One region of the Candidatus Dedyshia acidiphila genome, then DNA from elsewhere that is predicted to be linked to it. Evidence: riboswitches for the same ligand, from Rfam matches in the RefSeq annotation. Region 1 holds a riboswitch; the other holds the start of a gene.
What was found. Region 1 has a riboswitch for cobalamin ahead of cobU (bifunctional adenosylcobinamide kinase/adenosylcobinamide-phosphate guanylyltransferase). Riboswitches for the same ligand answer to the same signal wherever they lie in the genome.
Positions count from the first base shown of each region.

Region 2: linked by a shared signal. The riboswitch ahead of cobG (precorrin-3B synthase) and the one ahead of cobU (bifunctional adenosylcobinamide kinase/adenosylcobinamide-phosphate guanylyltransferase) in region 1 are both predicted to bind cobalamin.

Region 1 is NZ_JBMGJV010000057.1:2,458-6,747, forward strand. It holds gene AC5IJH_RS17075 (glycosyltransferase family 2 protein) at 1-119, shown strand, start outside; gene AC5IJH_RS17080 (glycosyltransferase family 2 protein) at 116-1,189, shown strand; cobalamin riboswitch at 1,274-1,454, shown strand; gene cobU (bifunctional adenosylcobinamide kinase/adenosylcobinamide-phosphate guanylyltransferase) at 1,574-2,158, shown strand; gene cobT (nicotinate-nucleotide--dimethylbenzimidazole phosphoribosyltransferase) at 2,158-3,249, shown strand; gene cobS (adenosylcobinamide-GDP ribazoletransferase) at 3,246-3,992, shown strand; gene AC5IJH_RS17100 (histidine phosphatase family protein) at 3,992-4,290, shown strand, end outside.
Region 2 is NZ_JBMGJV010000002.1:156,210-160,499, forward strand. It holds gene AC5IJH_RS01650 (precorrin-2 C(20)-methyltransferase) at 1-813, opposite strand, end outside; gene AC5IJH_RS01655 (precorrin-8X methylmutase) at 800-1,429, opposite strand; gene cobG (precorrin-3B synthase) at 1,426-2,721, opposite strand; cobalamin riboswitch at 2,865-3,061, opposite strand; gene AC5IJH_RS01665 (pyridoxal phosphate-dependent aminotransferase) at 3,054-4,157, opposite strand; gene cbiB (adenosylcobinamide-phosphate synthase CbiB) at 4,154-4,290, opposite strand, start outside.

The DNA.
Region 1 (4,290 bases):
GGAGGCGCTACGAGCGGACCCAGGTCTCTCCAGGACAACCGCTGCAACAGCCTCTCATCGCTGAACCATTGCTGCCCTATGATCGGCTCCTGACGCTTGATGCAGGAGCATGTTCTTGACTGACACCCTCAACGACACACAGACGATTCCTCATGATGGCGGATCGAGCGGCGCGCTTGTGTCACAGCAGGAACTGGTCAGTGTCGTCATCCCCGCCTACAACGCAGCAGCAACGCTCGATCGGACACTGCGCAGTGTGCGCGGGCAGACCCATCGAAATCTCGAGATTGTGGTGGTGGATGATGGCTCAACCGACGGCACCGCTGCACTGGTGCGCACCCATGCGGATCGCGATGGCCGTGTCCGCCTGCTGACACAACCCAACTCCGGTGTTGCCGCTGCGCGCAACCTTGGCTGGAAGAGCGCGCGCTCCGACCTCATCGCATTCCTCGATGCTGACGATCTCTGGGCGCCCACCAAGGTTGAGCGTCAGGTAGCAATGACGCGAGTACACGGCCCGGAGCTAGGACTCGTGTACACGTGGTTCGACGTGATCGATGAGAATGACTGCCGCCGGTATCGCGTAGGCGATCGCAGTATCACCGGATGGGTGCTGAAAGAAACGATGCTCGGTAACTTCGTCGGTCACGGTAGCTCACCACTGGTTCGCCGGGAAGCGCTCGAGTATGCAGGAGGCTTCGACTCAGATCTACGCAACGCGGGTGTCCATGGATGCGAAGACTGGTTGCTCTATTTCCGCATCGCCACCCGGTACACATTTGCATTTGTCCCGGACTATCTGACCGGCTACCGTGTCGTCCCCTGCCGGATGTCAAGCGATCGCGTTCGCATGCTTCGATCGCTGCGTATGGTTGGGCAAGAGATGCTTGAGCGTTATCCAGAGCATCATGCCAGCATCGAGACCGGAATCCGCCGTTACCTACGCTTCTTGATCGGGGAGGCCCTTGCCTTTCGTGATTACTCTCAGGTGTGGCCACTCATCCACGCCTGCGCGGAAGATCATCCGCTCCAATATGTGTTCGCACCCGCCATGGTCTTTCTGGTGAAGGTAGGCTTCCACCTTCGCCGATTGCTCCGGTTGGTTTTCCGTGGACCATTCCCCCTGATCGGCACATCGTTTCTGGTCGCTCCTCCTGTCGAACTGCCGGGGAAGACTGGCGGATGCTAGTCGCTTCAGCTCGGAGACATTGAGCCGCCTTCTCACGGCCGAGCTTTTACATCGCGCCGCAGAGTTGACTTCCCATTTCACCAGACTTACCCTGACTCCTCTGGTGCTCGGGAAGCGCGGTGCAAATCCGCCACTACCCCGTAACTGTAAGCGCTGAGGATGCGAGTCTGGACAAAGTCCGGCCACTGGGAGCGTCGCTCCTGGGAAGGCCACTCGAATCCGCCGAGGCGTAAGTCAGGAGACCGGCCAGAGCCTGATCCCTGGCTTCATTCAGCTTCGATGGGAGAGCTGGAGAGCATCTGTGTTCGCCGGCTCCTCGTGAAGAGCCGCATTCCATAGATGACTGGCCGTCGTGTTTCGTCCCGCCGCGTGAGGTCCGCCGCGATGCCAAAAGCTGCGCAGAAAAGTGTCACGCTGCTCCTCGGAGGGGCGCGCAGCGGAAAGAGCCGTCATGCGCTCGAACTTGCTGCCTCGCATGAGCGGGTGGTCTTCATCGCCACGGCGCTGGCGTCAGACGGCGAGATGGCCGACAAGATCCTCCGGCACCAGCAGGAACGGCCGCCCGAGTGGAAGACTGTCGAAGTGTCGACCGAGCTCGCGCAGGCGCTTCTCGCGCAAAGCGCGCAGACCGACGTGATTATCGTGGACTGCCTGACGCTGTTCGCCTCGAGCCTGCTTGACCGCTCCTTCAGCATGAGCGAAAGCAATGGAAAGGATGCCGGCCGCGTTTGGCTGGATGAGCGGATCACAGAGCTCTGCAACGCGCTTGAAGAGACTAGCGCCGCAGTCGTGCTGGTCACCAATGAAGTGGGCAGTGGCATCGTTCCGGCCTTTCCTGCTGGGCGACTCTTTCGCGACGTCCTCGGTCAGTTGAACCAGCGCGTCGCGGCCGTCGCAGATACCGTGCTGCTGATGGTTGCGGGCCTGCCGCTGACGGTAAAAAGCCCGCACATGGAGTCGCGGAGCTGATGGACAACGCCTTGCGGAACTCCGAGCCGCTGAGTCTGTTTGCACTTGAACAGTGCGTCGACGTGCAGCCCTGCTCGCACCACCGGCTCGCGCAGGCGCAGTTACATCTCGACCAACTTACGAAGCCGATAGGCAGCCTGGGACGTCTTGAATCCATGGCTGCGCAGTTGTTTTGTATCTACGACGGCGCCCTACCCGCTGCGCTCCAGATGTCGGCGTGGGTCTTCGCTGCCGACCACGGCGTGACAGAAGAAGGCGTGAGCGCTTATCCGCGGGATGTGACCGCGCAGATGGTGCATAATTTCCTGGCCGGTGGAGCGGCGATTCATGTTCTGTGCCACTTACATCGGGTTCCGCTTACGGTGGTGGACGTTGGGGTAGACGGCGCCTTCGCACCCGATCCGCGGCTGGTCAGGGCGAAGCTTCGTGCGGGTTCGCGCAACTTCGCACGCGAGCCGGCAATGAGCCATGACGAGTTGCGCGTGGCTGTCGAACTGGGTGCTCGGCTCGCGCGCGAGGCCAGCCGGCGTGGCGATCACGTCGTCGCAGTAGGTGAGATGGGCATAGGAAACACCACCTCGGCGGCAGCACTCACCGCCGGATTGCTGCGGCGTCCGGTTGCGGATGTGGTCGGCCGCGGAACTGGACTCGATGATGCGGGCCTAGCGCGGAAGCGGTCGGTCGTGGAGCGAGCACTGCAACTGCACTTTGCAAACGCAGCGGTCACGCCGACTGATCTGCTGCGCTGCGTCGGGGGACTCGAGATAGCTGCGGTGGTCGGTTTCATCCTCAGCGCTGCCGAATGCCGAATGGCAGTCGTGATCGACGGCTTCATCGCCACTGCAGCCGCGGCGTTGGCGGTTGCAAGCGTGCCCACCACACGCGACTTTCTCTTCGCGGGGCACCGCTCCGAAGAGCCAGGGCATACGCATTTGCTAGAGTACCTCCGGCTCGAACCGATTCTCGGGTTGCAGATGCGGCTGGGCGAAGCGACGGGCGCGGTGCTTGCGTTGCCGATCCTGTCATCGGCGGCGCACCTATTCACCAGCATGGCGACGTTCGCATCCGCAGGCGTGAGCAGCGCGCTGTGATCCGGCGCAGCTACGCTGATCTGTGTGCCGCAGTACAGTTCCTGACACGCCTGCCGGTACCGTCTTACGCGTTTGACGACGGCACAATGGGCCGGGCGACGGCGTGGTTTCCGCTGGTTGGCCTACTGGTAGGTGCGCTCGCAGCAGCACTCGCATTTGCACTGCGTTCGCATCTGCCACCGCTAATGGCGGCCTCGCTGCTGGTCCTATTGCTCATTCTGCTCACCGGTGGTCTGCACGATGACGCGCTGGGCGATGCTGCGGATGGCTTCGGCGGCGGTCGCACGCCGGAGCGCATCCTCGACATATTCAAAGACAGCCGGGTCGGCAGCTTCGGGGCGATCGCCATCTGCCTGTCGCTCGTCATGCGAATCGTGCTGCTCTCTGCATTGCCGCAGGAGCGTTTCGCTGTCTGGCTGATTGCCGCCCAAGTGCTCTCCCGCTGGACGGCATTGCCGCTGGGTCTTGCGCTTCCGGCAGCACGTCCACACACAGGACAGGGCGCGCGCGTAGCGGGACAGGTCTCCTCGGCCTCCTTCGTCCTGGGCACGGCCATCGCCCTTGCGATTGTGCTGCCGCTCATGCGAGCAAGCTCATGGCGCCCAGCCATGGCCGCGGTGGTTGTGATGCTGCTCAGCGGTGCTTACTACTGGCGCCGGTTACGCGGTGTGACCGGCGACTGCTTCGGAGCGACCCAGCAGCTCACCGAGATCGCCATCTACCTCTGCGGAGTGTGGCGGTGATGCGTCTGATCCTCGTTCGCCACGCAGAGACTGCGATCCGCGGCCGCTACTGCGGTCATCTGGATCCGGAGCTCAATCAGCAGGGACGTGAGCAGCTTGCCGCGATCGCGATTCGGCTCACTGCGTTTTCGGGTGCCCGCATTCTCTCGAGTGACCTGCGTCGCGCGCAGCAGACCGCGGCCGCGATTGCGGAGCACCTGGGAACTCCATTTGAGCTTTGGCCTGCGCTACGTGAAATGTGGTTCGGTCGTTGGGAAGGGCTGACCTGGGATGAAGTGGAGCAACAGTTCCCGGCTGA
Region 2 (4,290 bases), on a different contig from region 1:
CCAGTCCATCGCTCCCGGCCCCAGGCCCACCACCGCCAGCGATGCCGGACCCGTGTCGTTGCTTGCATGTGGCGTCAGCCCTACATCCGGAACAAGAATCAGCGAAAAGTACGGAGCGCGCTCCGCCTCCACTTCGTCCAGCCGCAGCACGCGCTCTGCCTGCATCGTAGCCCGCTCGATGTAGAGCGCGCGCTCGGCCACGCCCGCTCGTTCGAGCGCGCGCTTCACCTTCGCAAAATTGCGACCCAGCTTCATGATCGCCACTGCCTCCGCACTCCGCAGTCGTGCGGTCAGCTGCTCTTCGCTCAGCGTGCCCGGCAGGATGGTCAACTCTGTGTCGCGCCTCACCAGCGGCGCTCCCAGGCGTGCGGATGCCGCCATCACGGACGGCACTCCAGGAATCACCTCTGCCTCGAAGCGCGTCGCCAGCCGGTCGTGCAGGTACATGTACGAGCCGTAGAAAAACGGATCGCCCTCGCACAGCACGGCCACATCGCGTCCCGCTTCGAGGTGCGCCGCAATCTGCGCTGCCGTCGCGTCATAGAACGCGCACATGTCGGCCTCGTATCCGCCCGGGTGCTCGCTTTTTTCCGTCGTCACCGGGTACACCATCGCAAGCTCGATCTGCCCGCGTCCCAACTCGCCATCAAGAATGGCGCGCGCCACGCTCTGCCCGTGCTTCGCCGTCGGATACGCGATCACCTGCGCCTGCCGGATTACGCGCAGTGCCTTCAGCGTGATCAGCTCCGGATCGCCCGGCCCCAGCCCGACGCCGACAGCCGGCCCCTGCGCGCATCGCTCATTCGTCTTCACTCGCCAGCGCATTCACCGCTGCCGCCGCGATCGCGCTGCCGCCGCGCCGGCCCAGCACGGTCACATGCGGCAGCGCCTCGCCGCGCGTATGCAGCGCTGCCTTCGACTCCGCCGCGCCAACGAAACCCACCGGCACACCGATGACCACCGCTGGTCGCGGTGCGCCCGCGTCCAGCATGTCCAGCAGGTGAAACAGAGCAGTCGGCGCATTGCCGATCACCACGACAGCGCCCGCCAGCCGATCCCCCCACAGTTCCAGCGCCGCAGCACTCCGTGTCGTCTCGTGCTGGGCGGCCAACTCGCGCGTGCGCAGGTCGTGCAGCGTGCAGATCACTTCGTTGTTCGCTGGCAGGCGTGAGCGCGTCACGCCATTCGCCACCATCTCTGCGTCACATAAGATCGGCGCGCCTTGCTGCAGCGCCTGGATCCCTGCCTGCGCGAAGCTGGCCGTCGCTGCGACCGACTGCGCCAGGTCCACCATCCCGCACGCATGAATCATGCGCACCACCACTCGTTCGAGCGGCGGCGGAAAGGCAGTGAGGTTCGCCTCCGCGCGAATGATGGAAAACGACTCGCGGTAGATTGCGGCGCCGCTCCGTTCGTAGACCTGGCTCACCCGTGCACCTCTGCGAACTGCAGGTCCAGCACGCGCTCGGCGTGCAGGCGTGTGATCGCCTCGATCGCCTCTGCGGACGAGCAGCTTGCGTTCACCATCGCGCCATCGACGTGCATGGAGTAGCTCCCGTCACGCGCCACCAGCGCCACTGTCGCGGGCGTTCGCATCGCGCACTGCTTCTCACATCCAGCCAGGCTCACGCGCCATCCTGTAACCGGCTCACGCCCCTGCAGTGCCTGTGCCAGTGCAGCCGCATCGCGCCGCACATCCGCCAGGGCTGCATCGCAACCCTCCATGCCCGCGCATGCCGCAATTCCCGCATAGCCGTCGCGTGCGTCCAGCGAAAGCCCCACTGACCGCAGCACGCGGCAGACCTCGTCTACATCGCACGTGCGTACGCCGCCCAGCACGATGCCTCGCCACCCAGCCAGCCGCAGATCGAGCACATGCGCGGTTGCGAGTTCCGCAATTGCCGCAGCCTGGTCTGCACGCAGCCTGCCCAGCGGCACAGACGGAATCACCATCACTGCGTCTGCGTTGTTCGCCCGCACGAAGCCCAGCGGAGCCTCCGCCGTTGCACGGCTGCGATTCGTCAGCGGGGCAGGGAAGCACCATGGCTCGACTGTTCGCAGCGCATGCGCCCATGCCGCCGGATGCGCTGCCAGCGCGCGCCCACGCGCCGCGATCCCGTACCCGTCACGCGCTGCCAGGCACGCGCGTGCTATCGCGAGCAGCACCGTGACTGCGGATTCGGTCCGCACAGCAAGCCCGGTCGCCACTCCACCGATCGCGAGCTCCCACCCGATCGTGACACCGTCAGCGAACGCGCGCAGCGCAATGTCATCGGTTTCGCCGCTGAACCACCGACCGCCGCCATCGAGTGCCATGGCAAACTTCGGCGGCAGCGTTGCCAATGCAGAGTCGGCAAGCAGTGCCGCATCGAGCGCACGGATCAGCGGACGCGTATCGCACAGCTCGTTCGCATCCAGGCCAGCCAGTGGACTGGTCGTGATATTGCGCACGCGATCATGTGCCGCGTCGGGCAGCAGACCAGCAGCGGCCAGTCTCTCCACCACCGCTGGCAGATTCTCGTTGCGCAGCGCGCGGAGCTGGAGATTGGCGCGAACCGTGATCTCGAGCTCGCCGTCGGCATAGCTCTCCGCCGCGCTCGCCACAGCCGCAAGTTGGTTTGCCTCGATCAGGCCGCCGGGCACGCGAATGCGCATCAGCAGGCCATCTTTTGCTGGTACGGCATGCAGGATGCCGGGGCAGAAGCTCTCTCCAACTCTCATCCCGCATCCCTCTCGCAAGCTCGAAACCGCAAAAGGATGGTGAGAGATTCCGGATCACAAGGCCGCAGCAGAAGGACAACTCTGCTCGCTCGGCAATGGATGCAATCGCCCGACCCTCCCCGCGGAGTGTCCGATCTCTGTCCACACAGGACAGACTCGCGGCAGGTCTTCGGACTTGCAGGCGACCTACTTGCTCCAGCTTCCCAGTTCCGCGGAGGAACCAGTGCTTCGGAGGAGCGTTCGTTCCTGCTTACCGCTGCGGGGCAGTTCCGGATTCACACCGGATTCCCTTTTCAGCCTGCTTTCAGCGAACACAGGCACCGTGAGCAGATTCAGTATAGGCCAAGGCCCTGCTGGCGCAACACGCGCCCCACCGCTGCCACCAGCCGGTCGTTCTGCTCGTCGCGCCGCACCGCCACGCGTAGATGACCGGGCGACAGCCCCTCAAAATTTGCACACGAGCGCGTCAGCACATGCTCAGCAACGATCAGCTCCCGCCACACCTTCTGTGCATCCACCGCCGCCGGTAGCCGCAACAGCAGGAAGTTTGCCGCTGACGCATAGGTCACGATGCCCAGCTCCCGAAGCTGCGCTTCCATCCGCGTCCGTCGCTGCTCGTTGCTATTGCGCGTGTCAGCAGCATAGCTTTCATCGGCGAGCGCCGCAGCGGCAGCCAGCGCAGCCGGCGTGCTCACCGCCCAGATGGGAATAGCTCGCGCCATCTCCTGCGCACGTTCGGCGGAGCTCACCGCGTAGGCCACCCGCAGCGCTGGCATGGCAAAGAATTTCGTAACCGACCGAAACACAGTCAGGTTCGGCAACGAAGGCGCATACCGCACCAGCGAAGTCGCCGGCGCGTAGTCCACGAACGCTTCGTCCAGCAGCACAGTCGCACCCCCTGCCGCAGCGTCTTCCACGATCGCGAGCAGCGTCTCCGCACCAGCCAACGCGCCGGACGGATTCTGCGGATTCGCCAGCAGCAGCACACATCGCGTTCCCGCCGTGCGCATGAGCTGCGCCAAAATCTCGCGGTCATACGCGAACCCATGCGGCTCCATCGGCCAAGGCACCACCTCCATGCCGGCCTGCTCTGCGCACGCGCGATACTCGCTGAACGCCGGCACCGGCAGCACGCATCGCTGTGCTCCCAGCGTGTTCAGCGCCGCCTGCAGCAGCGGCACAAACCCATTTCCGACCAGGACGCACTCTGCCGGCACATCCAGCCTCGCGCTCGCCGCTTCCTTCAGCGCGCGATATTCGATATCCGGATACGAGCCCAGGTCGCGAGCCGCGCGATCCAGCGCCGCAACCACTCCCGCCGGCGGCCCGTCGGGATGGATGTTCGCACTGAAGTCGAGCAGCGTCTCCGCCGCCACCCCGAAGCGCCGTGCAATTTGCGAGGATTGGCCCCCATGCCGCGGAATCGGGTCGTTCATCGCCTGCGTCCTCTGCGGCCGCGCACCAGCAGCAACGCGGCGATGGTCGTCATCGCTGACGTGAGCACCATCAGGCGCGTTGCCGCTCGCGCATCCACTCGCGAAGCTCGAGCGAAATCAGCGCCCAGCTCCG